Regions from separate parts of the Paramicrobacterium agarici genome, predicted to be linked through region 1. Evidence: riboswitches for the same ligand, from Rfam matches in the RefSeq annotation. Region 1 holds a riboswitch; each other region holds the start of a gene.

Evidence for each region. Region 1 has a riboswitch for thiamine pyrophosphate ahead of ATJ78_RS12185 (ECF transporter S component). Riboswitches for the same ligand answer to the same signal wherever they lie in the genome.
Region 2: another riboswitch for thiamine pyrophosphate. It lies ahead of thiD (bifunctional hydroxymethylpyrimidine kinase/phosphomethylpyrimidine kinase); the one in region 1 lies ahead of ATJ78_RS12185 (ECF transporter S component).
Region 3: another riboswitch for thiamine pyrophosphate. It lies ahead of thiO (glycine oxidase ThiO); the one in region 1 lies ahead of ATJ78_RS12185 (ECF transporter S component).

What each region holds. Positions count from the first base shown of each region.
Region 1 is NZ_PDJE01000001.1:2,484,519-2,494,828, reverse strand. Features, by position in the region: gene gatA (Asp-tRNA(Asn)/Glu-tRNA(Gln) amidotransferase subunit GatA) at 1-828, shown strand, start outside; gene gatB (Asp-tRNA(Asn)/Glu-tRNA(Gln) amidotransferase subunit GatB) at 828-2,324, shown strand; gene ATJ78_RS12200 (hypothetical protein) at 2,422-3,015, shown strand; gene dinB (DNA polymerase IV) at 3,049-4,305, shown strand; gene ATJ78_RS12190 (spore germination protein GerW family protein) at 4,354-4,710, shown strand; TPP riboswitch at 4,746-4,855, shown strand; gene ATJ78_RS12185 (ECF transporter S component) at 4,889-5,509, shown strand; gene ATJ78_RS12180 (ABC transporter ATP-binding protein) at 5,575-6,981, shown strand; gene ATJ78_RS12175 (energy-coupling factor transporter transmembrane component T family protein) at 6,978-7,760, shown strand; gene ATJ78_RS12170 (nucleoside/nucleotide kinase family protein) at 7,753-8,319, shown strand; gene ATJ78_RS12165 (D-alanyl-D-alanine carboxypeptidase family protein) at 8,321-9,553, opposite strand; gene ATJ78_RS12160 (metallopeptidase family protein) at 9,610-9,951, opposite strand; gene orn (oligoribonuclease) at 10,051-10,310, shown strand, end outside.
Region 2 is NZ_PDJE01000001.1:2,773,287-2,783,596, forward strand. Features, by position in the region: gene ATJ78_RS13610 (LemA family protein) at 1-515, opposite strand, end outside; gene ATJ78_RS13615 (D-arabinono-1,4-lactone oxidase) at 639-1,952, opposite strand; gene ATJ78_RS13620 (amino acid deaminase/aldolase) at 1,949-3,199, opposite strand; gene ATJ78_RS13625 (Ig-like domain-containing protein) at 3,463-5,553, shown strand; gene ATJ78_RS13630 (rhodanese-like domain-containing protein) at 5,556-5,864, opposite strand; gene ATJ78_RS13635 (bifunctional 3'-5' exonuclease/DNA polymerase) at 5,918-7,576, shown strand; TPP riboswitch at 7,601-7,693, shown strand; gene thiD (bifunctional hydroxymethylpyrimidine kinase/phosphomethylpyrimidine kinase) at 7,685-9,250, shown strand; gene ATJ78_RS15905 (nucleotidyltransferase domain-containing protein) at 9,303-9,950, opposite strand; tRNA gene ATJ78_RS13650 (tRNA-Leu) at 9,978-10,051, opposite strand; gene ATJ78_RS13655 (NAD(P)/FAD-dependent oxidoreductase) at 10,163-10,310, opposite strand, start outside.
Region 3 is NZ_PDJE01000001.1:2,719,174-2,729,483, forward strand. Features, by position in the region: gene ATJ78_RS13300 (hypothetical protein) at 1-642, shown strand, start outside; gene ATJ78_RS13305 (VOC family protein) at 736-1,116, opposite strand; gene ATJ78_RS13310 (NUDIX hydrolase) at 1,149-1,616, opposite strand; gene ATJ78_RS13315 (GNAT family N-acetyltransferase) at 1,613-2,146, opposite strand; gene ATJ78_RS13320 (hypothetical protein) at 2,159-2,695, opposite strand; gene ATJ78_RS13325 (dienelactone hydrolase family protein) at 2,729-3,316, opposite strand; gene moeB (molybdopterin-synthase adenylyltransferase MoeB) at 3,493-4,764, opposite strand; gene ATJ78_RS13335 (thiazole synthase) at 4,761-5,588, opposite strand; gene thiS (sulfur carrier protein ThiS) at 5,590-5,841, opposite strand; gene thiO (glycine oxidase ThiO) at 5,838-6,965, opposite strand; TPP riboswitch at 6,958-7,058, opposite strand; gene thiE (thiamine phosphate synthase) at 7,071-7,754, shown strand; gene ATJ78_RS13355 (MOSC domain-containing protein) at 7,774-8,316, opposite strand; gene ATJ78_RS13360 (BCCT family transporter) at 8,397-10,262, opposite strand.

The DNA of each region.
Region 1 (10,310 bases):
ATTCAGGGTCACGACCCGCGCGATTCGACGTCGCTCACCGACACGTGGGGGTCGATGGCGGATGCTGCCAGAGCAGGAGCTCGCGGCGAGGGCGTCGAGGGGCTCAAGGTCGGCGTGATCTCTGATCTCATCGGCGAGGGCATTCAAGACGGAGTCGCGACGCGCTTTCGCGAAGCACTCGACGTGCTGGAGAAGAACGGCGCAGAGATCGTCGAGGTTTCGGCACCGCACTTCGAGTACGCCGTCGCCGCCTACTACCTGATCCTCCCCGCCGAAGCATCGTCGAACCTCGCGCGCTTCGACTCCGTGCGCTTCGGCCTCCGCGTCACCCCAGAATCGGGAGGCACCGTCGAGCAGGTCATGGCCGCCTCGCGCGAAGCCGGATTCGGACCCGAGGTGAAGCGCCGCATCATCTTGGGCACCTATGCCCTCAGCGCCGGATACTACGACGCCTACTACGGCAGTGCTCAGAAGGTTCGCACCCTCATTCAGCGCGACTTCGCCAACGCGTTCTCGCAGGTCGACGTGCTCGCGAGCCCGAGTGCGCCGACGACGGCGTTCCGTTTCGGCGAGAAGCTCGACGACCCCATGGCCATGTACCTCAATGACGTCACGACGATCCCGGCCAACCTTGCGGGCGTGCCCGGCATCAGCGTTCCGGTCGGTCTCGCTCCCGAAGACGGTCTTCCCGTCGGCATCCAGTTCATGGCACCGGCCCGCGAGGACGCACGCCTGTATCAGGTCGGGGCATCGCTCGAGGCCCTGCTCGAATCGTCGTGGGGGCACACACTCATGTCACAAGCACCGCAGCTGGGAGGAACGCGCTGATGTCGACTGCTGAACTCATGGACTTCGACGAAGCGATTGAGAAGTTCGAGCCGGTCCTCGGCTTCGAGGTGCACGTGGAACTCGGCACGAAGACGAAGATGTTCTCTGCGGCGCCGAACGGATTCGGAGACGCGCCGAACACGAACGTATCGCCGGTCTGCCTCGGCCTTCCCGGATCGCTGCCCGTCGTCAACGAGCAGGCGGTCAGGTATTCGATCAGCCTCGGACTGGCGCTGGGGTGCTCGATCGCCGAATCGTCATCGTTCGCGCGCAAGAACTACTTCTACCCCGATCTGGCGAAGAACTATCAGATCTCGCAGTACGACGAGCCCATCGCCTTCGAGGGCGAGGTTGAGGTGGAACTCTCCGACGGCAGCATCCGTCGCATTCCCATCGAGCGCGCGCACATGGAGGAGGATGCCGGAAAGCTCACGCACGTGGGCACGAGCGGCCGCATTCAGGGCGCCGATCATTCGCTCGTCGACTACAACCGCGCAGGCGTCCCCCTTGTCGAGATCGTCACCCACCCGATCTTCGGGGCCGGGGCTCTCGCACCGGAGATCGCAAAGGCGTACGTGGCGACGATTCGCGACATCGTGATCTCGCTCGGCATCTCCGAGGCGCGCATGGAGCGGGGAAACCTGCGGTGCGACGCGAATGTCTCACTGCGCCCGTGGGGTCAGGAGAAGCTCGGCACGCGCACGGAGACGAAGAACGTCAACTCGATGCGTTCGGTGGAGCGTGCCGTACGGTACGAGATCCGTCGTCAGGCGGCGATTCTCGACGCGGGCGGCGCGATCACCCAGGAGACGCGACACTGGCACGAAGACACGGGAACGACGTCGGCCGGTCGTCCGAAGAGCGATGCCGACGACTACCGGTACTTCCCAGAGCCTGACCTCCTGCCCGTCGTGCCGAGCGCTGAGCTGATCGAGGAGCTCAAGGCAGCCCTGCCCGAGCCGCCCGCAGCCCGCCGCCGACGCCTCAAGGCCGAGTGGGGCTTCACCGACCTGGAGTTCCAAGACGTTCAGAACGGCGGGCTCGTGAACGAGGTCGCAGCGACGATCGCCGAGGGTGCCGCGCCCGCTGCCGCGCGCAAGTGGTGGACGGGAGAGATCAGCCGACTCGCGAATGCTCGCGGTGACGAGCCGACCGCGCTCATCACGCCCGCGAATGTCGCCGAGCTCACCACGCTCGTCGATGAGGGAACCCTCACAGACAAGCTGGCGCGTCAGGTGCTCGAGGGCGTCATCGACGGCGAGGGCACACCGAGCGACGTCGTCGAGAAGCGCGGACTCGCCGTCGTCTCTGACGATGGAGCGCTGATTGCCGCGATCGACGAGGCGCTTGCTGCTCAGCCCGACGTGATGCAGAAGATCAAGGACGGCAAGGTGCAGGCTGCCGGCGCGATCATCGGCGCGGTCATGAAGGCCATGCGCGGTCAGGCGGACGCCGCTCGAGTGCGCGAGCTCATTCTCGAACGCGCGGCAGAGTAGGACTCGATCAACGGCGGCAGCGGCTGGTTCTTGAGACCGGCGCTGCCGCCGTTCTCGTACCCTGGCGCCCGCGCATGCGGCGACCTATTATGTAGTCATGCTCGTCGAGGGCACGATTCGCTGGCAGGTCACGGAGGACTGTCCGTGGGACCTCTTGCTGGCGCTTGCCCTGAGAGACCTCGCCGGCCTCAGCGACGACTGCGCGCCCGAGCTGCCACGGGGCACTCCCGATGTCGGCAGGATCGATACGTCCGGCATCGATACCGGGCAGCTCATCACCCAATGGCGCGGCTGGTGGGCGGCAATCGTGCCGCTCGAGACGCGCCCGTTCATCAGCGAAGTGCTCCCTCCGCACTTCGCCGCATTTGATCGGGCGCTCGAACTGCAGGAGGCGGTCTACCGCGGATACGACACTGCGATGGAGTGGGCGCGCATCCGTCGCTACGAATACCTGAAGGCCGTCGAGACGCGCGACCATCCGCTCGCCGATGTGTATGGAATGGTTCAGAAGCGCCAGTTCGAATTGCGCAGGCAAGCGACGTCGTTCCGTCTCGACCTGGCGGTTCTGCCGCTGTCGGACTCGGGCGCGTGGGTGGCCGCGCCGGACACGATCGTCGTGAGCGAGAGTCTCCGCGACGACGCGGAGGCGTTCCGAGCGTGGTTGCATCCGCTCGTCATCGCGTTGGTCTGACACGCTGTCAGCCACGTGGGGGAGAATGGCACCATGTCACGTCAAGACGGTCGCGCCCGCCGCGTCTCAGGCGACGACGTCGACGATTCAGGTGCGACCATTCTGCACGTCGACCTCGACGCGTTCTTCGCGTCGGTCGAGCTGCTCGATCATCCGGAGCTGCGCGGGCTGCCCGTGATCGTCGGCGGTCGCGAGGGGCGGTCTGTTGTGACAACGGCGACGTACGAGGCGCGAGCATACGGTGTCGGCTCGGCGATGCCGATGGCGCGTGCCCTTCAGCTGTGCCCGAAGGCGATCGTGCTGCCACCGCGCCACGACCTCTATCGCGACTACTCGGCACGCGTCATGAGCATCTTCGACGACATCACTCCGACCGTCGAGCGTCTGAGCATCGATGAGGCGTTTCTCGATGTGCGGGGCGCTCGCCGCCTGCTCGGACGTCCCGCGGCGATAGCTCGGCTGATTCGGCGCCGCGTCGCCGATGAGACGGGGCTGACGTGCTCTGTCGGCGCTGCGGGGACGAAGTTCATCGCAAAGCTCGCCTCGGGCATGGCAAAGCCCGACGGCCTTCTCGTCGTACCGCCCGCACAGACGCTTGATTTTCTGCATCCACTCCCGATCCGGGCTCTGGCCGGCGTCGGCGGAAAGACGGAGGAGGCTCTGCTGAGGCTCGGACTGCGCACCGTCGCTGACGTGGCCGAGGTTCCCCCTTCCGTTTTGCGCTCGGCCCTCGGTATGGCCACGGCCGAGCGTCTGCACGCTCTCGCGTCGGGGCAAGACCCGCGAAGCGTGGTGACCGAACGCGTCGAGAAGAGCGTCGGCCACGAGGTCACGTTCCACGAAGACGTGACAGACGAGGCTCTGCTGGAACGTGAGCTTCTGCGACTGAGCGACAGAGTGGGGGCGCGACTGCGGGCAGGCGGCGTCGCGGCTGAAGGAGTCGCTCTCAAGCTGCGTTACAGCGACTTCACGACGCTCAACCGTTCCCGCAGGCTCCCCGAACCCACGAACGTGGCCAGACGGCTCTACGAATCGAGCCTCGAGCTGTTCCGCGAACTGCAGGTGAGCGGCAGACCGGTGCGCCTCATCGGAGTGCGCGCAGAACGGCTTACCGATGGAGCACCGTCGATGAGTCTGTGGGACCCCGACGAAGAGTGGCGAGATGCTGAGAACACGGTGGATGCTCTCAGAGGACGATTCGGCGCCGACGCCGTTACGGCAGCATCCCTTCTCTCGCCCCGGCCGTCGACCGCTGGCGGAACCCGCCATCCTGGGCAGCGCGCAACCTGAGTGCGGCTTACCCTGGGCAAGCGGACGATTGCGGGGTAGCGTTGGCACATGGGAAACGTAGCGTTGGATCTCGCAGACAAGTTCAAGTCGGTCGGTGTCACGACGGTGTACGGAGACGTCGTCGACGTCGACGGAGTGAAGATCGTGCCCGTTGCACTCGCCTCATACGGGTTCGGCGCCGGAGAGGGAGACGCGACCGGCGGCCTCTCCTCAGAGAAGAGCGCAGGGGCACAGGGTGGCGGAGGCGGTGGCGGAGGCATGAGCATGCCCGTCGGCGCCTATATCCGCACGGGCGACACGGTGCGCTTCGAGCCCAACCTGATTTCGCTGCTCGCGGTCGGGGTTCCCCTCGTGTGCGTCGCAGGCACGGCTCTCAAGGGAATCATCAAGGCGCTCAAAAAGTAGTTCGCCGCCAGACGGCCGCCGCGAGAGGCTACACTGGCAGTTAACACGGGAGTCCGGTGAGCCGGGCTGAGAGGAAAGTTCTCAACTTTCGACCGTCGAACCTGATCTGGGTCATGCCAGCGCAGGGAGTGACATTCTCATAACCCGTGCCCAATTCACCTGCGAAAGGGGCACGTACGTGCAGACAACCAAACCAGTCCTCGGGTCCACCCACCGCACGCTTCGCTGGCGCGTGGTCGATATCGTCGTCGCGAGCGTCATCGGCGTCGCGTCCGGTGTCGTCTTCTTATTCTGGAACATCGCATACGGGCCGCTCAGTCTGCCGCTCGCGGTTACGCCTGGACTCAGTGCGCTTCTCGGCGGCGGGTGGCTGTTCGCCGGCGTGCTCGGCGGACTGATCATCCGCAAGCCCGGCGCCGCGCTGTTTGCCGAGGTCGTCGCCGCGACGGTCTCCGCGCTGGTCGGCAATCAGTGGGGGTTCTCGACGCTCATCTGGGGACTTGTTCAAGGACTCGGCGCCGAAATCGTGTTCGCACTCTTCCTGTACGGGAACTACCGTGTGTATGTCGCGCTGCTGGCGGGCTTCGGCGCCGGAATCGCCATGGCATTTCTTGACACGACGTTCACGGACTACGCCGTGCTCGCTCCGCAGTTCAAAGTCGTCTATTACGTGAGCGCAGCGGTCTCCGGAGTCGTGATCGCGGGATTGCTGTCGTGGGCGGCAATGAGAGGACTCGCCTCGGCCGGCGCGCTGAGCCGCTTCGCCGCCGGCCGCGAGGTGCGCCGGAAGGCATCCTGATGGCGGGCGCCCACGTTCGACTGCGCGAATGGGGGTGGACCCACGCAGGTCGCGATCGACTGGCAGTGCATAACATCGACCTGACGATCGAGCCAGGCGAGAGCGTGCTTCTGCTCGGAGCATCCGGTGCAGGAAAGTCCACGCTCCTGCACGGACTCGCGGGAGTTCTCGGGGGAGACGAAGACGGAGACCAGGCGGGCAGCATCGCCGTCGATGGGCGACACCCGGCTGATGCGCGCGGTGTCGTCGGTCTCGTACTCCAAGACCCCGACAGTCAGATCGTCATGGCGCGCGTGGGAGACGACATCGCCTTCGCATGCGAGAACCTCGGCATTCCCCGCGACGAAATCTGGCGCCGAGTTCGGTGGGCACTGGATGCGGTCGGGCTCGACCTTGCGCTCGACCACCCAACGTCTCAGCTGTCGGGCGGTCAGGTGCAGCGGCTCGTGCTGGCGGGCATTCTGGCCATGCGGCCGCGACTGCTGCTGCTCGACGAGCCCACGGCCAATCTCGATCCCGACGGCGTGCGCGAGGTGCGCGATGTCGTCGCACACGTCGCGCGAGAGACGGGAATGACTCTCGTCGTCGTCGAGCACCGCGTCGCTGTATGGCAGGACGTCGTGACGCGAACCGTCGTGCTCGAGCCCGGCGGAGGACTGCTCGCTGACGGGCCGACGCGCGAGGTCCTGTCAAGGCAGGGAGCGCGCCTCGCGGAGAGGGGCATCTGGACGCCAGATCACCCGCCGGCTGTCGGTGCGCCGCCGGAGCGCGAACCCGGTGCGCTTCTGATGCGGAGCGAAGAGCTCGCCGTCGGCCGGGTGCCGTTTGCGCAGAAGCGCCCCGTCATCGCGGCGTCCGATCTCACGTTTGATCTCAACGCCGGGACGACCACGGCCGTCGTCGGCGTCAACGGAGCGGGAAAGAGCACGCTTGCGCTCACCGCAGCAGGCCTCCTGCCGCCGGCGGCAGGACGTCTCGAGGCGATGCCAGAACTCAGGGACGGCGCCGCTACGCAGCCGCACCGGTGGCGGTCTCGAGAGCTGCTCACGCGCATCGGGACGGTTTTTCAGCAGCCCGAACATCAATTTCTGACCGGGCGAGTCAGAGACGAGCTCGCCGTCGGGCCGCGGGCGCTTCGGCTCAGCGACAGCGAGGTGAGACGGCGGACGGACGAGCTGCTTGAACGGCTACGGCTCGCTCGCGTCGCCGATGCCAATCCGTTCACGCTCTCAGGGGGCGAGAAGCGGCGCCTCTCGGTCGCGACGGTGCTCGCCTCTCGCCCGCGCATGCTCGTTCTCGATGAGCCGACGTTCGGGCAGGACGCGACGACCTGGCGCGAGCTCGTGCTGCTGCTTCGAGGACTCGTCGACGAAGGAGCGTGCGTCGTCGCTGTGACGCACGACGGCCCGCTCGTCGACGCCCTCGCCGACGCGACGATTCGTCTCGGCAGCCCCGAGGGAGTTCTGCGATGAGTGCCGAGACCGTGCCGCTCGCGCCGTCGCTCGCGGCGCGCATCAATCCCGTTGCCAAGCTCATCGCCGCGCTCGTGATCAGTGTCACGCTTCTGCTGTCTGTCGATATCGTCTCGGCAGCGGTCGCCCTCGTGCTCACGCTCGCGCTCGTCGGGTTCGCCGGCCTCAGCGCACGCTCATTCTGGATCCGGACGGCCCCCGTCTGGTTCGCAGCCCCCTTCGCAGCGATCACGACGGTTCTATACGGAGAAGACGCGGGTGCGCAACTGGCCGGATTCGGCATTGCGACGATCAGCGAGGGATCGCTGATGCTGGGCGTCGCCATCATGCTTCGCGTGCTCGCCATCGGCATTCCCGGTGTCGTGCTCATGGCGACGACTGATCCGACCGAACTCGCCGACGGACTGTCCCAGGTGCTGAAGCTCCCGGCGCGGTTCGTTCTCGGCGCTCTCGCGGGGATGCGCATGATCGGACTGTTCATCGACGATTGGCGAGCGATGGGCCGCGCGCGTCGCGCACGCGGCGTCGCAGATTCACAGCCGATTCGACGGTTCGCCGCGCAGGCTTTCGCCCTCCTGGTTCTTGCTATTCGCCGGGGCAGCAAGCTCGCGACGGCGATGGAAGCGAAGGGATTCGGCTCGTCGACCCCTCGTACGTGGGCACGCGAGTCCCGGTTTGGCACGGCGGAGGTCGTGCTCGTCGGCATCGGCGTGCTGATCGCCGCGGCCGCCGTCTCCAGCGCGCTCGCCGTGGGGACCTGGAGCTTCGTTCTTGCCTGAGATACCGATCCGCATCGTGCAGAACGCCCGCGCGATCGCCGCGGCGGCACTGCGGCTGCCCACGCAGCACCCGATTCTGCTGATCGACGGACCCTCCGGAGCCGGCAAGTCGTCGACCGCCGACGCGGTGGTCGCCTTCTGGCCGGGTGAGCCTCCCGTGCTCGTGCGCATGGACGACATCTATCCCGGGTGGGGCGGACTCGCGCGAGCGGGCGAGCATGTCGAGCAGCACCTGCTCGGTCCGCTGAGCAGGGGAGTGCGGGGTCACTGGCAGCGCTATGACTGGCATGCGGGGCATCTCGCCGAGTGGCACGAGGTGGGGCCCGACCGTGCTCTCCTGATCGAAGGCTGCGGCGTGCTCACACGCGGCAATGCTCCATTGAGCCATCTGAATGTCTGGCTCGACGGAGAGCCGCACACACGCAAGCGGCGAGCTCTGGAACGAGACAGGGGAGGGTTCGACGATCACTGGGACGAGTGGTCTGAGCAGGTGGACGAATTCATCGCCAAGCATGACCCGGTGGCCTCGGCAGACCTTGTGCTCTGGTCGGATCGCTGAGTCAGCCGCCGAAGATCTGATCGACGAATGCTGGAATGAGCTCAATCGGGTGCGAGAGCCGCCACAGAACGTCGGGAGCGTGCACGGTCTTGTCGATCTTGACGGGAATGTCCGATGTCGAGGCGCCCTCAGAGACGGAAGCCGTTGCAACGATGTCACCCTCGGTGGCGAGGGCGAATCCGTTTGTCGTGACGTGCACGACCGGTGACGCGCCAACCCAGCGCGTCACCGCTGCCGATGAACCGATCACGCCGTCGGCAGTCGCGCCCCACGGCGTGGTGAACGTCGCGACGGGAGTGCCTTCCGGAAGCACGGGTCCCGTGTGGACTCCCTTCTCTGCGCTGTCCATGAGCGCAGACATCGAGGCATCGAGCGAGTCCCAGTCAGGCATGCGCACCATCGCGCCGTAGAACGTGTACGTCGTGTCGTCGACGGGCACCGTCGCCGCGAACAGCAGGCAGATTCCGGCCTGAGTGGTGAAGCTGCGCGAGATGCCCGTGACATTGCGCTCGGCCATGTACGACGTTGTGTTTTCGACACCGCGCACCTCGGCAATGCCGCTCACGTCCTGCTCGAGCACCGTGGGTATCACGGGATTCGCCATGGCGAGCGCGGCAAGCCGCGAGAGATCGGATGCTGTCGATACGTCGTCGGGCGACAGCCCCGTCGCGTCGACGACCGTCGTGTCGGTGAGCTCATGTTGCGCGAGCCACTTCGCAGCCTCGTTGACGTATGCGTCGACAGAGCCGAACGCCCACGCCGCGAGCGTGTCGGCGTGATTGTTGCTTGAACCGAGTAGCACCGCCTGCAGCATGGCGCGCTGAGACCACGTGTCGTCCGTGTACACCGTGACGACGCGTGCCCCAGCATCCCGGTAGTCGTTGTATCGCAGAAAGTCCCGCGAGGTGATCGGAACCGTCTCGCCTTCCTCGTCAGCGCTCATCGGATGGGCGTCGAGCACAACCAGCGCCGTGACGACCTTGGCGATGCCCGCCATCGGTACAGGTTCTGATTCGCCCGCCCGCGCGATGACCGGCCCCTCAGCGGATTCGGCGATCGCACTCGCCCCAGCATCGGGCAGCGCAGGCGGCGTGCCATCCGTCGACTCCGTCACGTCGCGCTCGGCCATTGTCGCGTTGGGCAGAGGGGCGAGCAGCGTCGCCGGGGCGTAGAGGCCGACGGCGAGGATCACGAGCGCACCGATGGCAATTCCGAATGCCCGTAATACTCGCATGTGCGCCCTCCAGCTCGCGTGTGCTTCGAGGCTAACGCGAGATAGCGCGCGCGCCGCTACGCCCAGCCGAGGCGATGCAACTCGTCATCATCGATGCCGTAGAAGTGAGCGATCTCATGCACGAGCGTGACGTGAACCTGATCTCGAAGCTCCTGCTCGCTGTTCACGATGGACAGCAGCGGCAGCCTGTAGATGCTGATCGTGTCGGGAAGCTCTCCGAACCCGTACTGTCCCCGTTCTGTGAGTGCAACGCCATGGTAAAGACCGAGCAGCGTCATCGAGCCGTCTTCGGGAAGGTCCTCGATGAAGATCGCGACGTTGTCGAGTCCTGAGAGCATGTCGTCGGGGAGCTGATCGAACTCGTCGCTGACAAGCTCTTCGAACTCGTCTTCACTCATCTCGTACACGGCCACCTCGTCTGTCTCTCGCGTGAAATCCAGCCTAGGCGGCGACAGGCTCGAACGCGGGCGTCGCGGGCGCCGGATAGCATGGAGCGTATGAGCAACCTCAGCGACCATTTGGTGTGGATCGACTGCGAGATGACCGGCCTCGACGTCTCCGTCGATGAACTGGTCGAGGTCGCGGTCGTGATTACGGACTTCGACTTGAACATTGTCGACGACGGACTCGACATCGTGATTAAACCGGGCGCGTCCGCGCTGGAGAACATGAACGAGTTCGTCACCGAGATGCACCGGACATCTGGACTGCTCGAGGAGCTCTCGAACGGCGTGAGTCTCGCAGACGCAGAGCAGCG
Region 2 (10,310 bases), 290 kb from region 1:
AAGAACTCCCGAAGCTCGAATCCGAGGTTCTTCGCGAAGAGGTTGTTCGGGAAGACCTTGATCTTCGTGTTCAGCTCGCGCACTCCCCCGTTGTAGAAGCGACGCGAGGCCTGGATCTTGTCTTCCGTGTCGACAAGCTCGCTCTGCAGCTGCAGAAAGTTGTTGCTCGCCTGCAGCTGCGGATACGCCTCTGCCACGGCGAAGATCGACTTGAGAGCCTGCTGCATGTGATTCTCGGCGGCGGATGCTTCAGCCGGTCCGTGCGCATTCAGCGTTTCAGCGCGCGCCTCGGTGACGTTCTCGAAGACAGACTTCTCGTGAGCCGCGTAGCCCTTCACCGCTTCGATGATGTTGGGAATCAGGTCGGCGCGTCGCTTGAGCTGCACGGTGATGTCGCTCCATGCCTCGTTGACGCGAACACCGAGGGTCACGAGCGAGTTGTACGTCACCCAGAGGTAGATTCCGATGATGACGACGAGCGCCACGACGATGAGAACGGGAATGAGCCATTCCATGCTGTTGCGTACTCCCTTTATGCTGTGTGCGGTTCGAACGAAGCCGCGTGATCACAGTCTACGGCGATCATTCTGAGCTTCACCGGCGAATTCGCCGTGCCCCGCGGTTCGCACTCGCCATTCTCAGGGTCCGAGTACCCGGTCAAGGTACGCGTTGCGAAACAGCCGTGCGGGATCGAGCCGGTCACGCACGGCGGCGAAATCGTCGAATCGCGGATAGCTCTCGCGCAGGCTCTCGGCATCGCGCCAGTGCATCTTTCCCCAGTGCGGGCGGCCACCGAGCCCGCGCATGATCGCCTCCACTGCCCTGAAGTACTCTGCGGGGCTCTCGCGAGCGTAGCGGTGCACCGCGATGTACCCCGTCTCGCGTCCGGTTGCCGTGGACATCCACAGATTGTCGGATGCTGCGAAGCGAACTTCGACGGGAAAGGAGACCGTCCACCCCGACCGGTCGATGAGCTCTTTCACCTCGCGAAGAGCCGCTGCCACGTGCTCGGCGGGCAGGGCATACTCCATTTCGGCAAAGCGCACGGTGCGCTTGGTCGTGAAGACGCGGTGCGAGGCGTCGGTGAACTCCCGGTTGCCCGTGAGCTTGTCGGCCAGCCGGTTGACGGTGGGAGTGACCGCAGGGACAGCCGACCCCAGTCCGCACGTCACGCGAAAGAGCCCGTTGGAGACGACAGTGTCATCGAGCCAGCGCTTCACGGGAGGCAGTGGGCGGCGAGCGGCGCCTGACGGCATCCTGGTATTCGTCTTCGTTAACGCGGTCTCCGTGTGCGGAAACCAGTAGAACTCGAAGTGGTCGGCGCGCGCGACGCGCTCATCGAGAGTGTCGAGAACATCGTCGAGGCGCTCCGGCTTCTCGACGGCGGCGAGGTCGAAGGCCGGAACGCAGCGTACGGTGACGTCGACGAGAATGCCGAGGGCGCCGAGGCTGAGCGCTACGGCGGGCAGAAGCTCGGGGGTGCTGTCGGCATCCACCCGCATGATCTCACCGGTTCCCGTCACCAGGGTGGCACCCGCGACTTGTGCGGCCAGTCCCCGAAACGCCGCCCCTGTTCCGTGTGTTCCCGTCGAGATGGCCCCGGCGATCGACTGGCTGTCGATGTCTCCGAGGTTCTCCATGGCGAGTCCGTGCCGCGCGAGCAGTCGCGGAATATCACGCAGTCGCGTACCGGCCGAGAACGTCGCGAGCCTCTCGCGCTCATCGACGTCGATCAGTCCGGTCAGATCGTCGAGTTCGAGCAGCACACCGGCGGGAGCGGCGATTCCGCTGAAACTGTGGCTCGCGCCGACGGCTTTGATCGGGATGCCGCTTCCCGCTGCCGCGACGACGGCGCGCTGAACAGCGCTCGCTGTTCGCGGCCGCTCGACCCTGATGGGCTTCGCCTTCTCGGTGCGCCCCCAATTGCGCCAGATCTCGCCCGTCGATGTCATAGGAACGCCTTTCCTTCGCCGCGGTAGGTCGGAACGCGGTCGACAATGCCTTCGCTGTCCACGACGAGAAACTCGTTGAGGCGCTCGCTGAGCTCACCGGATTTGTTGTGCCGAAACCACACGCGGTCCCCCAGCGCGAGAGAGGCAGCGGCACCGCCCTCGACAGGAGTCTGCACTTCTCCGGCCATCTCACGCGGCATCATGCGCAGACCCTCGGGCCAGACGGCCTTCGGCAACCGCTCTTCCCCCGGCGGACCAGAGGCGATCCAGCCGCCGCCGAGAATGGTCGCCATGTCGTGACGCGGTTTGCGCACGACGGGAAGGGCGAAGGATGCTGCCGGGGCAGGATCGAACGCCTCGAAGCCGTCGAAGAGGTGCCCGGCGAACAAGCCGCTGCCCGCCGCGATCTCCGTGACGGAGTCATCGTTCGACGTGCTCTCGAGAGAACCCGTGCCGCCGCCGTTCACGAAGCGCAGGTCGGCGACGTCTCGCACGAGAGCGACCGCTTCTCCCCTGCGCTCCATGAGTTCGGCCCGCGAGCGTCGTTTGACCCAGCTCACCACGGTGTTCATCGCGGCCTTTCCCGCTGCTTGGTCTGGCACGCCGGCAATCTGCCCCTCGTATGCCATCATGCCGACGAGTTCGAATCCTGGACGCTCCACAATGTACTCGGCGAGAGAACGTGCGGCTTGCGGCGAGTGGATGGGCGACCGCCATGTTCCGAGCCGGCCGAGCGGCGCCGGGGCGTCCCACGACGCGTCGAGTTCGAGACACACCTGAATGGCCGGTCGTTTTTCCGGCGGAACGACCGCGTCAATGACGTCGAGGTGCTCCGGGCTGTCGACCATGAGAGTCACGCGGGAAGCGAGGGTTTCTGATTCTGCCAGCTGCGCAATGGCACCGCGGTGTGCCGTGGGGTATCCCACGACGACGTCGTCGATCGATTCGGCGAGCCACAGCGCCTCGGGGAGCGTGTAGGCGAGTACGCCGTCAAACCCGGGCAGCGCGAGCGCAGCATCCAGAATCGAGCGAACGCGCACTGACTTGCTGGCGATGCGAATCGGCGTGCCCGAGGCGCGGCGGATCATGTCATGGGCGTTGAATCTCAGTGCGTCAAGCTGGAGCACGCCGAATGGAGGATCTTCGCCCTCCGTGACCCTGTCGAGGTTCGCCCAGTAGAGCTCAGGGGAACGCCAGGGAGCCGGGTTCGCGCCCGTGCGCTCATTCGCGGTCAGGGAAATCGCCATTGAGTGCCTTTCGTCTTCTGACACGATATCGGCGTTCGTCAGCGGCGCGAAGAAGCTGCTGGGGCCGGGAGACGGCCGGATGCTGAAGCAGCGCTGAGAAGCGCGTCATAAAGCGCCGTGGCAGCTTGACTTCACCTATGTGATCGCCGTGAATGGATGGTGAAGTGGGGCGGACTTTCACACACACAGCACATACAATCGCGCCGGGCGTTCCGGCACGATCGCGTGCTCGATGGCGGTTCCTGCTTTTCACACTCATCGCGATGGCAGCGCTGGCACTTCCACTCGCCGCTCCGAGCCCCGCATTCGCCTCTGCACCGTCTGAGTCTCTCGCCGCGCAGCCGGACGACGACGCGTACACGCCCCCGACGGACGACGCGACAGCACCCCCGCCAACGTCGGCGGCACCAACGATCGATCTCACGGTCGATCCCCGTCACACCAGCAGCGACTTGAACATCACCGGGACCATCACGGGGGACCTCGGGGATGGTGACAGAGTGGAAGTCAGGGTCGGAGACGGGAACTGGCTCAAGGCCTCGGTCACCGACACCACATTCTCGCGACCGGTCTCGGTCACCCAGGGACCGCAGAAAATCGAAGCGAGAATCGTCGGTGCAGGTTCCGACCACGCTGATGCCACCGTCAACGTGATTTTCGCCCCGGTCATCGACGCGTCCAACACCCTGATCGGACGACACGGAGGCTTGGGCGGAAGCGGCGCCACGACCGACGCCACGGTGACGGTCACGATCGATGGCCACACCTACACGGGCCAAGCCGGAGTGAACGGGCAATGGTCAATTCCCATTAATCGCGAGTACTCGCACGCTCCGGCTGTCGTGACGCAAACCAACACCTGGAACGGCACAACCGTCACGTCCCCGAGCAGCGCTTCGGTTCCCATCACGGTTGACCTCACGGCTCCGAAGCCACCGACCATCACCTCTCCGTCCGCGGGAGCGGCGATCCCGGTCTCTGGCGCCACGATTTCGGGGCGCGCCGAGCCTGGCTCGACCGTCACCGTGTTCGCCGGTTCGCAGTCGCTGTGCAAAGTCACCGTTCCCTCCTCAGGGACGTGGTCGTGCACGGCTCCCGAGGTGCGAAAATCGGGCACGCAGAACATCGTGGCGATCACGCAGGATGCAGCGGGCAACTCCAGCGGTGACGGCACACCGGTTTCTGTGACGTTCGGCAGCACCTCGTCACCGTCCGATCCGCCCAAGAACTCGCCGTCCGACGAGCCGGGCCGCGACACGAACACTCCAGACGACGAGTCTTCCTCGCCCACCGAAAAAGAGCCGGAGCCCTCCGAAAGCGACGACGAGCACACGAGCGAGGCGGCTCCGCCCGCGGCGCCCCCGAACCGCCCCGGACCCTGGAATCACGCGACCCCATTCACCGAATCGCTGCCACCGGCGATCGGCGTCGATGCGCTGGCGGGCTGGTTCCGCGCGCTCTTGCTTGCGGCCCTCACGATCGCTCTCATTCTGATTCCCGCACGGATGCTGGCTGGCACCCTCGCGCGCAGGCGCGCCGCGGGCTCGGCCGTGGTCTTTGCCGGACGCAACCGGTCTCCGCACGAATTCGACAAGGCACCGCTGCTCGCGGCTCCTGGACGCGTCGCCATGATCGTCATCGGCATCGTCGCCGCAGGCGCTATCACCATCTTCGCCAACCCGGTCGACGGACGTCCCGCCTATCTGAGGCTCCTGATCGCAGCCGTCATCGCCGCGGCGATCATCAACGCTGCAGCGGCGTGGCTTCCCCGCATCCTCTCGCACGCCTGGCAATGCGGGTTCACCGAAGTGCGCATGAACCCGCGGTGGCTGCTCGTTGTCGTCGCGGCGGTGCTCGCGTCGCGCATTCTCGATCTGAACCCAGCGCTCTTGTTCGCATTGGTCACCACGGTTCGTGTTCCGACCGTTCTGTCACGGCCCGTTCTCGCCCGACTCGCCCTCTCACGCATCGGCGCCGTGTTTCTCGTGGGCGTGTTCGCGTGGCTTTTGGCCTCGCTCGTGCCGCAGGGCGGCGGCTTCTTCACACAGCTGCTGATCGAGACGGCGAACATCACAGCGCTCGTCGGCATCGGCTCTGCTGCGATCATGATGGTGCCGTTGGGCAGGCTCAGCGGTCGAGCGATCTTCGCCTGGTCGCGTCCGCTGTGGCTCGGCTCGGTGCTCGCGATCTTGACCGCGCTGTTCGTCATGCTGGGACCGAGCATCGAAAACTGGCGCGCGACCGGCAACATCCTCGCGGCGCTGGCGCTCGTGTTCGCCTTCGCAGCCCTGGGAATCTCAGTGTGGCTGTGGAAGCGCTATGTCCAGCCGATGCTCGCTGGCTCCTCGTCCTAGCGTCAGCCGGTAACGATGGGCAGGCCGGCCTGCTGCCACGCCGCAATGCCACCATCGACATTGACAGCATCGATGCCACGCTGCTCGAGGTATTGCGTGACGCGCGCGCTGCGCCCGCCCGAGTGGCACATGATGTGAAGCTCTTCGGCGTCGGGAAGTTCGCTTTCGCGTTCCATGAACTGCGACATCGGAATATGCACCGCGCCCTCGACGTGTCCGGCCTGCCATTCGTCGGCTTCGCGAACGTCGACGATGGCGGCTGTGCCCTGCTGCGCACGGGCAGCTAGATCTGTGACGGCGATCTCTCTCATCTCTCCATCCTCACACGACACACCGTGTCAGCGGGTGCGAGCAGAATAGACACGTGTACGTCGTGATCGAGCCCTCAGCCGACCGCCGGGGGCTTCACCTGGTCGATGCCGATGAACGAGGGCATCCAACGGGTGAACGCGATGTCTCGTGGGATGCCGCCCTCGAGGTGCTGCGAGACCGCGACGCCACCGGGGTCCGCTGGGTGTTCGCCCACACCGCTGAACTGTACCCACGGCTGATCGACAGCGGCGTGCGTCTCGGTCGCAGCCACGATCTTGCGCTGTGCCGCAGCATCCTTCGCCGGTCGACAGAGACACCGGACGGTGGCCTGTCGTCCCTGCCTGCAGATTCGTGGGATGCTGCCTGGACCTCCTCCGGCGATGACGGCTCGCTGACGGGTTTCGCCGACCTCGCGGAGCCCGGCGAGCGCCCCGACGCCGTCGCCGAGCTTCAGCGTCAGTGCGAAGCGGTCGCAGCATCGCGCGCTCCGAGTCGTCTCCGTCGTTTGCTCGCCGCGGAGTCGTGCGGAGCGATGATCGCGTGCGAGATTCGCCATGACGGACTGCCGTGGCGCCGCGACGTGCACGAGCGCATTCTCAGGGAAGCACTCGGGCCTCGCCCGGTCTTCGGCGGTCGCCCCGTCGTGCTCGAAGAGCTCGCAAACGGCATTCGCGTCGCGCTTGGTGCCCCGTCGCTCAATCCCGACTCGCACACCGAGTTGCTGCGGGCACTGCGCGCCGCCAGCATCCCCGTGGACTCGACGAGCAAATGGGAGCTGCAACGCCACGATCATCCCGCCGTCGAGCCGCTGCTGCGGTACAAGTCGCTCTCGCGGCTCATGACTGCCAACGGCTGGGCGTGGCTCGACGAATGGGTACGCGACGGGCGGTTCCGCCCCGAATACGTCGTCGCCGGTGTCGTCACAGGGCGGTGGGCGACAGACGGAGGCGGCGCCCTTCAGCTGCCCACGCAGATTCGTCCGGCCGTCATCGCCGACGACGGCTGGACATTCGTGATCGCCGACGCCGCACAACTCGAACCACGCATCGTCGCGGCCATGGCCAGTGACACCGCGATGGCCGCTGCCGGTCACGGAAAAGACCTCTATCAGGGGCTCGTCGACGCCGGAACGGTCGACACGAGGGACCACGCGAAGGTCGCCATGCTCGGGGCGCTCTACGGAGCCACGACCGGCGAAAGCGCGCGGCTCATGCCCCGGCTCGTGCGGGCATACCCCCGGGCGACGGGGCTCGTCGAGGCGGCTGCTCGAGCGGGAGAGCGCGGCGAGCAGGTGACGACCTGGCTGGGCCGCAGCTCACCGCTTCCGCCCGACTCCTGGAGCGCCGCTGTACGAGCAGGAGCCCAAGTGTCGGCAACGCCGGCACAAGAGCGTGCTGCGCGCGGCGCAGCTCGCGATTGGGGCCGCTTCACGCGTAACTTCGTCGCGCAGGGCACGGCCGCCGAGTGGGCGCTGTGCTGGATGGCCGAGCTGCGGCATCGCCTCTTCTCTCTCGTCGACGGCGACCAGCATCCGCACCTCGTGTACTTTCTGCACGACGAGCTCGTGATCCACGCACCCGAGCAGTCAGCCGACTTCGTGGCCGACGCGGTGCGCGACGCGGCTGAGGCCGCAGGGCGGGGCCTGTTCGGGGACTTCCCGATCGATTTTCCGCTCGACGTCGCGGTCACGCGATGTTATGCAGACGCGTGACAACCATCAGGTAGAGTGGCCGTCACCAGTGACACGGGGTGCCCGCCATGGGCTGAGAACACACCCGTCGAACCTGATCTAGCTCGTACTAGCGAAGGGATGTCGCGAATGTCGCGCACGCCAGAAACACGTGTATCCACCTCTCCGTCACCGCGCTCCACCGGGGACATTGCACCATCGACCGGCAATCAGCCGCCGGCGATTCCGCGAGTGCTCAGCATTGCCGGAACCGACCCGTCCGGAGGCGCCGGTATTCAGGCCGACCTCAAATCCATCGCCGCGCACGGCGGCTACGGCATGGCCGTCGTCACCGCGCTTGTCGCCCAGAACACGCACGGCGTGCGAGCCGTACACACTCCCCCGCCGGAATTTCTCGCAGAGCAGCTGGATGCTGTCAGCGACGACGTTCAGATTGACGCGGTCAAGATCGGCATGCTCGCGTGCGCCGAGAACGTCGACGTCGTCGATGCCTGGCTTGAGCGCACGCCGGTTCCCGCGGTCGTGGTCGATCCTGTTATGGTCGCCACGAGCGGCGACCGGTTGCTTGACCGTTCGGCCGAGGAGGCGCTTGCCCGGATGCTGCGGCACGCCGACCTCGTTACGCCGAATGTTCCCGAGCTCGCCGTGCTCGCGGGCGAGCCAGTCGTTCGCGCGTGGCCCGAGGTTCTCGCTCAGGCTGCCCGCGTCGCCGAACGATTCGACACCCTCGTGCTCGCGAAAGGCGGCCATGCTGGGGGCGACGCTGTCCGCGATGCTCTGGTGTCGGCGTCGGGTGTCATCGCGGAGTTCACGACCGCCCGCATCCACACGACGAACACACATGGCACAGGCTGTTCGCTCTCGTCCGCGATCGCGACGCTGTTCGCGCAGACCACCGAATGGGCAAGCTCGCTCGAGCGGGCGAAGAGCTGGCTTGCCGACAGCATCCGTCATGGATCGCGCTTGAACGTGGGCTCCGGAAACGGTCCCGTCGACCACTTCGCTGAGCTCTGGCGGCGTGCGGCGGCACCGCTCACCCCACCGCAGATTGCCGAGAAATGGTGGTCGGGAATCGCCGATGTGCGCGGCGCCATCGACGATCTCCGCTTCATCACTGGGCTGACCGATGGCACGCTCGAAGGGGACGCCTTCCGCCATTACCTGGTGCAAGACACCTTGTACCTGCGCGACTACTCTCGCATGCTGGCGGCGGCGAGCACGCTTGCCCCGACGGTCGACGAGCAGCAGTTCTGGGCGTCTGGAGCGCTCAATGCCCTCGCCGGTGAGACTGCCGTCCATGCGCACTTTCTCGGCGATCTGTCTGTCGTCGACACTGCAGCGAAGGCAGCGGCGACCGTCGCGTACACCGATCATCTTGCCGCGACCGCCGCCCGCGATTCATACGCCGTGCTTATCGCTGCTCTGCTGCCCTGCTACTGGATTTACGTCGATGTCGGAACCCGGATGCTGCCCGCCGCTGCCCCAGACACGCCATACCTGCCGTGGCTGCGCACCTATGAAGACCCGGCGTTCGCCGACGCGAGCACACGGGCGATCGAGGTCGTCACGCGCTGCGCCGCTGAAGTCGACGCTGCGACTCGCGAGCGGATGTGGCGAGCGTTCCGCATCTCGGCCGAGCACGAGCTGCGCTTCTTCGCCGAGCCGCTCGAGTTCGTCGCCGCAACCGTGCGCTGAGCGCGCAGCCCACCGCGCGTGGTGCCATTCGGGTCTGTCCGCCGCAGGGCCGCTATCGCTCGTCAAGCAGCTCGAGCCATGGATGCTGCGGGGCAGTGCGAGCGAGCGCGTCGACGAGCCATGACCGCCGTTCATCGCTCAGCCGCGGCATCACCGCGGCAAGATCGTCTCGGTCCTTCGCGCGGTCGCCCTTTGCCTTGTACAGCAGTTGGATCTCGGGGCGCAGATAGTGCACGCCGTCGCGTTCCCAGAGGGCGTCGCTCATCGGCATCCGCACAACAGGGTCGCGCTTGTACACCCAGGTCTGCGCGTCGCCCGGAGACAGCAGAATGTCGAATTCCCAGCGCGACGCCGCATCAGCACGTGTCCAGAGCTGCGCGCATCCTTCGGGGAGCACGTCGTCTGCAGCGGCATCCGGCCTGTCGTCGGGAAGCAGCGGCGTGAGTGTGCCGTACGTCGGCGTCCACGCGTCGAGGCGGCCGCGGAGGTGCCGTCGAAGTTCGGCAAACTCAGCCCTGAGCACGCCGATGTCCATGTCTTCGTGCGGGCGAGGGACCCCGGTGTACGCCTCGATCGACCATCCACCGGCGACCCACCAGGTCCCCGAGTATTCGGCGAAGAAGGCTCCAGCATCTGCGGGGGTGCGAGCCGCCCACTCGCCGTAGAGCCGCGTGAACTCAGCATCGCTCATCTCGGGCATCTGTTCAGTCTAGAACGCGGCGAGGTGTGCCCCCACTGGGATTCGAACCCAGACTGAAGCGATTTTAAGTCGCCTGCCTCTGCCTGTTGGGCTATAGGGGCCGCTCCCCTACATTACGGGAAACTGGCACACCTCATTGCCGTCACCAGGCAGTGGAATTGCGAGAAGGACCTGCCCGTATGGGACAGGTCCTTCATGCGCTGCGCGTTCGACTACGCGACGTTGTCTGCGGAGTCCTTCTCGGCTTCCTTCGACGCCGCCGGCTTCTTCGCGGCCGGCTTCTTGGCAGCGGGCTTCTTCGCAGCTGTGCTCTTCGCGGGCGCCTTCTTGGCCGGAGCCTTATCGGCGCTCTTCGTCACC
Region 3 (10,310 bases), 230 kb from region 1:
ACCTTGCCATTTCCGCAGGTGAAGATGCCGCAGCAGCCAGCGCGCTCTGGGAAGCCATGGACCGATTCCGATTACGAGCGGCTGATCGCTGCGGTACGCAGCGGACTCGATGCTGTGCAGATCGCTGAATCCATAGACCGTCCCCAGAGCACCATCGCGTCCCGCGTACGGATGCTCTTGCCCGTGGACGTGCGACAATGCCCGAGCGACCGGGTCCTCCCTGCCGCACGTGAGGCCTTCGAGAGCGACGACTACGACTGGCGCGTCACAATTCTTCAATCACCGCCACCGCGACCGATTGTCACGCCACCTCCTGTCGTGCGGCGTGGCGTTGCCGGGCTTCAGGCCGACGACCTCGGCACCATTGCGTTCTCGCTCGCGCAGACAGGCGGAACTCGATGCGCTGAGCTGCTCGCACGCGTGTGCGCGGAAATGCCGAGCGCGCCGGGAGCGCAGGGCGTGGCAGAAGATCTCGCCATCCGATGGTTACGACGTTCAGGTGCCCTCGTTGGCCGGCATGACAGCGCCGAGTGTGCAGCACACGAATGGCTCGCGTCGGCTGACGGATGGACGCCTTCTGCGACGCTGCCACCGACAACATGGGAGTACGACTCCCACATCGGCGCTGAGTCTCCCTACTGAGTTTTGCCGCTGAGTTTGCCCGCTGAGCTTCCATTACTCGCAATCTCGCTACCGCTTGGACGGCGGGAATCGCATCGTTAGTGCTTGGCTTCGCTACGCCAGCGGAGCTTTGAGACCGACGAGGTTGCCATCGGGGTCGGCGACGACGGCATACCGGCATGCGAAGAACGTGTCGTTCGGCGGCTGCCGCACCGTCGCTCCCGCCTCGACGAGTGACGTGAAGGTGGCATCGACATCGTCCGGCGAATCGCAGTCGACGTCGATGACCGTGCTGCCCCCGCATCCGCCCGAGTACGCGCGATCCCACGCCTGAACGAACTCGGGAAGATGAAATGCGACAACGAGATCGTCGCCGGAGAACCGGGCCGCACGGTCGCCCATCGCCAGGAGCTCCCACCCCAGGTGCCTGTAAAATTCGCGCGTTCGCGTGAGGTCCGACACGATGAGATTGACCTGGACGACGCTGTGGGACATGCGCTCTATGCTTGTCGCCGAGAGCCATTCCGTCAAGCTGACGGAGGGTGCGATCCGGATGCTCGAAATCGCTCGACGATGTCGACGATGTTCGTCGGGTAAATCGTTTCGTCTGTCGCGCGCATCTCGTGAACGCTCCACCACGCCGCCTCGCTCAGCGTCCGCTTTTCCAACGGCGTCCAGCCGGCGTTCGACGATACGAAGGCGGGCACCGTCGCCGTGAAGAACAGCTCGTGCTGCACCAGATCGCGCCCGGCGAACCGAAACGACTGCACCTGCTCGAAGACGGGGCCGTCTACGTGCTCAAGAACGAGTCCCGTCTCTTCGCGAACCTCCCTCATGGCCGCCTGCACATGCGTTTCGCCCGCTTCGCATCCCCCTCCCGGGGTGAACCACCACGTGGGCGAGCCGGGAGGCTCGGGATCGGAGCCGCGCAGCAGCAGAATGCGCTGCTGCTCGTCGCTCACGATCACGCGGCCTGCCTCTCGGGGCGTCGTCACAGCACCGCAGGCACGAAGAAGCGCAGCTTGGCCTCGCCGTCGCGTACGGCTCGCGGACGTCGCGCATCGCGAACGCCGCCCGCGCGCGCGATGACGCCTTTCGAGGCAACGTTGTCGTCGTCGCACGTGATGAGCGCGCGTTCCGTGCCCCGAGCGGCAAGCTCGTGCAGTCCGCGGCGCAACAGCGCTGAGGCCACCCCGCGCCGGCGGAATCGGGGTACAACGCCGTACCCGATGTGACCGCCGACGTCGGCAAGGTAGTCATTCAGCTCGAAGCGCACCGACACGCGTCCGGCGATGCGCCCGTCGACTTCGGCGACGAGGAACGCAGCGGGCACGCGCCCCGGCGCCAGTCGCTCGCCGCGTTCGATCTCGGCAAGACGCTGCACGTAATCGTGCCACGACTGCCCCTCGACCTGCTCGAGAAGAAACGAGAAGCCGTCTGCGGCCAGCGCTTTGTGCGCCGCCTGCGCCTCTGCTTCGTCGTCGACGGCGAGGGGGCGGATCGTGACATCTGATGCTGCGAGCATGCTCTTATCTTTTCACGCGCCCTCGGGAGGATGCCGCAGAAGCTCTATTCGCTCGGTGAGATAGGCGTCAATCGGCATCGCCGCGTCGTCCCCGACGTGCGCAGACCATCGCACCCGAATGACGCCCTCGCGAAGGAACACCGGGCCGGCAGCATCCGTCAGTCCTTCTTCGGTCACGTCGATCGGCGTCGCTGTGATGTTGATCGTCGTTCCTGTCGCGAAGCCACCGCGTAGCGCGGCGCCGCGATACTCTCGGCGAATCTCCATGGACGTGGCCTGATGCTGCGGCCATCCCGGTTCGACGGCTCGCGTCGTCTCACCGGCGGCGTAGAGCCCAGCGCCGGTATCGATGAGAAGCACTCCGAGCCGCCACACGCGGGCGGTCTCGACGAGTCGTGAGTCACGGCGGAACACGAGGGCGACCCTGCGCGGGGGCACATAATCGGCGAGCGGCTCTGTGGGAACCTGGGCGTCCGACAGTTCTCGGGCAATGTCTGTCAGCTGGTTCCGCAGCGAAGCCACCGCGCTGACAGCATCCGCTTCACCCATGCACCAACGATATCGGTGCCCGTGTGCGAGAAATCAGTCCCCGTCGCGCATGTCGAGCGACGTCAGAAACGAATCGATGCGACTCATCGCGAGCTCGGCGGCCTCGTCGTCGTAGTCGCTGTGACTGCGTTCAAGAAAGAGATGGCCGTCACCGGGATACAGAAACAGACTCACTTTCTCGTGCGCGGCGTCGAGAGCCTTCGCCGCCGCTTCGTCGTCACCCACGAAGAACGGGTCGGACTCCATCGCGTGGATGTGCACCGGAACGTTGTCTGGCCACGGCCCGAAGGCGTCGGGATCGACGCAGCCGTACACGAGAACTCCGCCGCGCGCTCCAGGTCGAGTCTGCACGAGGTTCTGCGCGAAAGCGCTGCCCATCGAGAACCCGATGTACACGATATCTTCGGGAAGGCTCTGCACCTCGGCCCGGGCACGGGCCAGAAGCTCGTCGGAACCGACGGATTGAGCGAAAGCGATTCCGTCGTCGATCGAGTCGAACGTGCGGCCGTCGAAGAGGTCGGGCACATGAATGACGTGCCCCGAGTTTCTGAGAGTCTCGGCGATCGACTCGATCGCGTCTGTACGGCCGAGCACGTGGTGGAACATCACAACTTCGGTCATCACCGCTTCTCCTTCACGTTGTCGGTGTCAGCTCCGCCGCCGTCGCTCTTGGCGCGCTGAACCCTCTTCACGCTATGGCACTGGGCCGACAGTGTCGAGACGTGCAGGGTCGAGCTGTGCAGTGTCGGCTGTGCAGTGTCGAGATGCGCGACATGCATGGGTGACGTCCGGCGACGTCAGCGGGTGCCACGGCCCCGCTCCCACGCGTCGATTCCCCCGGCCAGCGAACGCACGGTGACCTGATCCGGTGACTCTGCAGCGAGCCGGTCACGTGCTCGCGCCGAGCGCACACCGCTCTTGCAGTAGAGCACCATTTCGCTGGCGCCGTCGCATACATCTGAAACCGCGCTCCAGCCCTCGCGCTCAATGCGCTCGAGCGGAACGTGCATAGACCCGGGAATCGCCGACAGCTCGCGCTCCCAGTCGTCACGCACGTCGACAACGGCGAGCAGGTCGTGAATTTCGGATGCTGCGTCGAGCCGCACCGCGAGCGAGGCCACGTCGACAGTGCTCAGGTCGTCAGTGCTCAGGTCGTCAGTGCTCAGGTCGTCAGTGCCCACGTCAGGCTCCCCGGCATCCGTCCCTTTGATGTTTGCACCCCCGGACAGAGCCGAGCATGCCTCCTCGGCCTCCCGAAGATCTGCGACGATGGGGCGCTGCGGATCCACCGTGAACTGCAAGGTGGAGTAGTCGGCGGTGAGAGCGTCATAGCGCAGGAGCCGCCCGACAAGCGGAGCGCCGATCCCGCAGATGAGCTTGATCGCCTCGGTCGCCATGGCGGACCCAACCGTGCCGCAGAGCACCCCGAGAACACCGCCCTCGGCGCAGTTCGGCACCGAATCGGCTGCGGGAACGTCGGGAAACAGATCGCGAAGCATCGGCCCTTTTCCCGGCCAGAAGGTGCTCACCTGCCCCGCGAACCGAATGATGGTGCCCCAGATCAGCGGGGTGCCCGTCAGCTCGGCCGCGTCGTTCGCGAGGTACCGCGTGGCAAAGTTGTCTGCCCCGTCGAGAACGAGATCGTGCCGAGAGAACAGCTCACGTGCGTTGTCCGCCGACAGCCGATCATTCAACGCTGTCACCGTCATGGTCGGGTCCAGGCGCAGCAGAGCATCGCGTGCCGAATCGACCTTGCGCCGCCCGACATCGGCCTCGCGGTGCAGCACTTGCCTTTGAAGGTTGGATGCTTCGACGACGTCGTCATCGATCACCGTGATCGCACCGATGCCCGCCGCCGCGAGATAGTGCAGGATCGGCGCGCCGAGACCGCCGGCGCCGATGACCAGCACCGAGGCGTTGCGCAGTCGCCGCTGCCCCACGCTGCCGAGTTCAGGAAGCGCGAGGTGCCGCGAATAGCGTTCGATCTCCCGGCGCGTCAGCGTGGGATGCGGCTCGACGAGCGGCGGGAGCGCGCCCGTCCCCGCTGCATCGGCGGCGAGCCGCGTCACAGGTCGGCCTCAGACGGACGTCGCGTCACCATGCCCTCGAAGGGCGATGAGGCGCGCGCGAGCGACCGCTTGGGAATGCGCCCGGCAGCGCGCGCGGTACGACCGGCATCCACGGCAAGGCGCATCGCCCGCGCCATCGCGGGGGCATCGTGCGCACGGGTGACAGCGCTGGCCAGCAGAACCGCGTCGCATCCGAGCTCCATCGCGAGCGCAGCATCCGACGCGGTTCCGATCCCGGCGTCGAGCACGATGGGCACCGTCGCTCGCTCGACGATGGTCTCGATGTTGTGCGCATTGAGGATGCCGAGCCCACTGCCGATCGGCGAGCCGGCGGGCATCACTGCGGCGACGCCCGCACCTTCGAGTCTCTTGGCAAGCGCAGGGTCGTCGTTCGTGTAGGCGAAGACCGTGAATCCGTCGAGCACGAGCTGCTCGGCGGCAGAGAACAGCTCGACGGGGTCGGGCAGCAGCGTCTCTTCGTCGGCGATCACCTCGAGCTTGACCCACGAGGTTCCGAGCGCCTCGCGCGCGAGCTGCGCCGTGAGCACAGCATCGCGAGCGGTGTAGCAGCCCGCCGTGTTCGGCAGCACGCGGATGCCGAGTCGTTCGAGCAGCGCGAAGACACTCGTCTGCGATGCAGCGTCGAAACGGCGGATTGCGACGGTCGTGAGTTCGGTACCCGAGGCGATGAGCGCGTCTTCAAGAGACGTGAGCGATGTCGCTCCTCCCGTGCCCATGATGAGCCGCGACGAGAGAGTCACCCCGTCGATCTGCAGAGGATCGGATGCTGTCATCGCGCTGGTCCGTGCCGTGTCGAGGGTCATGTCAGCCTCCCTGCACCGCTGTGACGATGTCGATGGTCTGCCCGCTCTCGAGAACGTGCGCGGACCAGCGGCTGCGCGGAACGACGGTGCCGTCGACGGCGGCGGCGACGCCGAGACTCGCGCCGTCCGCGGGCGTTCCGTCCTGGCCGAGGTCCCGACCTGTGAGATCGGCGACGATCTCGACGAGCGTCGTGCCGTTCTCGATGCTGTGCGGGGCACCGTTCACCGTGATGCCGTTCACGTTCGTGCTCATACTCGTTCTTCCTTTCGCGTGGCTGGAGCAAATCGATCCGAGGCGACAATGCTCAGAGTCTCGGCATCCCCGGCCTCGCCCGCCGCGAGGTCAGCCGTCAGCCGGGCTCCGAGAGGCGCGAGCAGGATGCCGTGCCGGAAGTACCCCGTCGAGACGACGCATCCGTCGTCGACGCGTCCGATCAGCGGCAGGTCGTCGGGCGATCCCGGCCGCGCGCGAGCGGTGACGTCGGTGATCTCACACTCGAGTACGCCAGGCACGACCTGCTCGATGTCGCGCAGCAGCTGGTGCACTCCCCCGGCGCTGATTCCGGCGAGTTCGTCTTCTCGCGTCGTTGCTCCGAGCACGAGGCTCCCGTCGGTTCGCGGCACAAGGTAGACGGCGCGTCCTCGAACAAGAGCGCGAATGGTGCGCGTCACGAGCGGCTGAAGTCGCTGCGGGGCGCTGAGGCGCACGACATCGCCCCACACGCGGCGCACGGGCACGTCAGGCATCCCCTCGATGGAGCCGGTGTCAGCGCCCGCGCAGATGACCACCTGGTCCGCCTGAATGTTCTGCCCGTTGTCGAGCGCGACCCCTCTGGTGCGACGTCCGTCCGAGACGAGCGCCACGGCATGGCGACGCACGATGGAGCCGCTCATGAGCGCGATGAGAGCCGCTGTCACTCGGCGAGGGTCTATCGAATGATCGCCACCGATGCGCACGGCAGCGGACACTCCGGGGCCAAGCGCCGGCTCGAGTGTGCGCGCGCTCGTGCCGCTGATGAGTTCAACGGTCTCACCGAGCGAGCGCTGCAGCGCACTGAGCTCACGCAGGCTCGCCATGTCAGCGACATCGGCGGCGCACACGAGCGTCTCCGTCTGCGTGTACCCGAGATCGTGACCGGATGCCGCCGCGAGACGTTCCGCGAACACGGGGTACTGGTCGGCCGACGCCCGCATCAGCGGGTGCAGCGGTGATTGTCCCCAGACCACCTCCGAGGCCGGGGCGAGCATTCCGGCCGCCGCGTAGCTTGCGCCCTCCCCCGGGCGTGGATCGACGATCGTGACCGCCCAGCCGCGGTCCGCGAGTGTCCACGCGGTCGCGAGACCGATGATTCCCGCGCCGACGACGACAGCATGCATGTGCGTTTCTCCCTCCGGCGGCATGATCCGCATCAGGTCTGGCGGTCGGCACGTGGCCCTCTCAGCCTCAACGAGGCTCCCGCGAACTTCCTCTACTCTAGGCACATGCCCACGAATCTGCGACCCGTGACCCTGCACGACGACGCGGTCCGAGCTGCACGGCAGCGTGCTCTCGAGAAGGCGCGGCTGTACGTGTGCACCGACGCTCGTCGCGATCGCGGCGATCTCGCCCGGTTTCTCGACTCCGCCTACGCCAACGGGGTCGACGTCATTCAGCTGCGCGACAAATCACTTGAGGCGCGCGATGAGATCGAAGCACTCGAGGTGCTCTCGGCGGCTGCCAGACGGCATGGAAAGCTCTTCGCCGTCAATGATCGAGCCGACGTTGCAGCTCTCGTCGGCGCCGACGTCTTTCACGTGGGGCAGGGTGATCTCTCGAGCGAGCAAGCCCGTGCGCTACTCGGGCCCGATGTGATTCTCGGCCGTTCAACCCACTCCGTCGGGCAGGCTGAGGCGGCAGACGACGACGCCGACATTGACTACTTCTGCGTCGGCCCGGTCTGGGAAACCCCCACAAAGCCGGGCAGGGATGCTGTCGGCCTCGATCCCGTGCGGCGAGCTGCCGAGTCCGCCCAGAAGCCGTGGTTCGCTATCGGAGGCATCACCGGCGGCGCGCGCCTTGACCGCGTCGTCGGAGCTGGAGCGCAGCGCATTGTCGTCGTTCGCGCCGTCACCGACGCCGACAATGTCGGCCGGGCAGCCCGGGCGCTTCGCGACCGGCTGGAGTAACAGCTCCGCGGTGCCCCGATCAGACCGGCGTGAGCGGATAGTGCGGCTCGGGCGGCAGCGTCACGGTGATCTCGTCGCCGGAACGAACGACTCCTCCGCGAGAGACGATGCCCATGACGCCCGACAACCGCACGGTCTCGCCGTCGTCGTTCGTGAACAGCACTTTCTTGAGCAGCCCCGGCTGAAAGTCATTGATCTGAAAGCACGGATTGCGCAATCCGGTCACGGTGATCACCGCGTCGGCGATCATCAGCCGAGTTCCGACCGGAAGCGCGAGCACGTCGACACCGCTCGTGGTGATGTTCTCGCCGAGGTCACCGGGCACGACGCTGTATCCGTCGCGCGCGAGCTGTTCGAAGAGTTCGCGATGCATCAGATGCACTTGACGCATGTTCGGCGTCGACGCGTTCTTCTTCACTCGCGAAAGGTGCTGCACTGTCGTGCCAGAGTGCGCATCGCCTGCCACGCCGATTCCCTCGACGAGCGTGATCTCGCCGACCGTCGGCTTGCTGAATGAGTGTGTCTCGCTCTGGTGAACTCCGACGACCGATGCCTTCACGATGTCCGCCTCCTACGCTCTTCTATCGCACGCCACGCGGCCTGCGCCGTGGAGCGCCGAGGCGCGTCCACGGGCGCGGGCAGTCATTGCTCTCGCGCGTCGCTGCCAGGCTGTTCGTCGTCGCGCTTCGCGGCCGCGGCATCGTCGTGCCCTCTGCTGTCGTCGATCTTCGCGGCCTCCCGGCGCGCTGCTTCGTCGAGGTCCGCTTCGATCTCCTCGGCCTCTGAGGTCGTGAGCTCGAACGCCCCCTCGTGCTTTTCGACGGCGCTCGAGACGCTCTCGACGAGAACGTGTCGCGCAAGCTGTCCACGCAGCACAAGCGGGTCTTTCGAGAGGTCTCTCCACAGGGCGATGCACAGCAGAAGCATGACGATCACGAACGGCACGGCGGACACGATCGTAATGTTCTTCAGGCCGTTGAGCGCTTCGGCGGGATTATCTCCGCCGGCGAGCAGCATGACGGCCGCGACTGCACCGGTCGCGACGCCCCAGAACAGCGTGAGCTTCTTCGTCGGCTCCTCAGCTCCGTTCTCTGACAGTCCTGCCATGACGATTGAGGCCGAGTCAGCTCCCGTGACGAAGAAGATCGCGACGAGGATGACCGCGATCACCATCAGCACGACAGTGATCCAGTCGGGAACAGGCATCTGGCCGAGGAAGTCGAACAGAACAGTGTCGAAGTCGATGTTCGGCGCGCCGTCGACGATCTGCGCGAGCATCTGAGATTTGTCATTCGCGGCTTCAGCACGTTCCTGCAGCCCGATTGCTCCGCCGCCGAAGATCGCGAACCAGATGATCGAGATCGCCGAAGGCACGAGCAGAACACCCGTGACGAACTGGCGCACGGTGCGACCGCGGGAGATGCGCGCGATGAAGAGCCCCACGAAGGGCGTCCATGACACCCACCAAGCCCAGTAGAAGATCGTCCACGTCGACATCCACTCGGCGACGGCAGGCGCATCGCTGGCCGGCGTCCGCGACGCCATCTGCGGAAGATCGCCGATGAACGCGCCGATCGTGTCGGGAATGACGTTGAGAATGAACAGCGTCGGGCCGCCGATGAAGACGATGACCGCGAGCAGAATCGCGAGCACCATGTTGATGTTCGACAGCCACTGAATGCCGCGCTCGATGCCCGAAACGGCAGAAGCGACGAACAGCGCCGTGAGCACGGCGATGATGATCACGAGCAGGCCCGTGCCCACGTTCTGCATGATGCCGGTCGATTCGAGGCCGCCGCCGATCTGGAGCGCTCCGAGACCGAGGGAGCACGCGGAACCGAAGAGAGTAGCGATGATGGCGAGGATGTTGATGACCCTGCCGCCCCAGCCATTCACGACCTTGTGGCCGAACAACGAGGTGAACATCGACGAGAACAGCTGGCTGCGGCCGAGCCGGTATGTTCCGTAGGCCATGCCGAGGCCGACGATCGCGTACATTCCCCATGGATAGAGCGTCCAGTGGAACATTGTCGTGCCCATGGCGGTGCTGACTGCCTGCGGAATCTGCCCGTCGACGGTTCCGGGAGGCGGCGACATGTAGAAGAATAGCGGTTCGCCCACGCCATAGAAGATGAGCCCGATGCCCATTCCCGTGGCGAACATCATGGCGATCCATGACGAGGTCTTGAATTGCGGCCCCTCGCCGTCTTTACCGAGCGGAATGGCGCCGAAACGGCTCGCGGCCACCACGATCACGAAGACGGTGAACACCGTCGCCGCGATCACGAACAGCCAGCCGAAGTTCTTCATCGTGCCGTTGAGGGCCGCATCGGCCACGGTGCCGAGGCCTGCGGGTGTGACGAAACCCCAGACGACGAAGGCAACCGCGAGAACGGCGGCAACGCTGAATACGATCCAGTCCGTGCCGTGCTTTTTCTCGTGCTTGCGCCGCTTGGCGCTCTTCTTCAGCTGCCGGATCAGGTCTTCGGTGGAATCGAGGGTGCTCATGTTCGTCCGCCGGGCCGGGAACGGACCGCGGCTCCTCGTCCTTCCGTG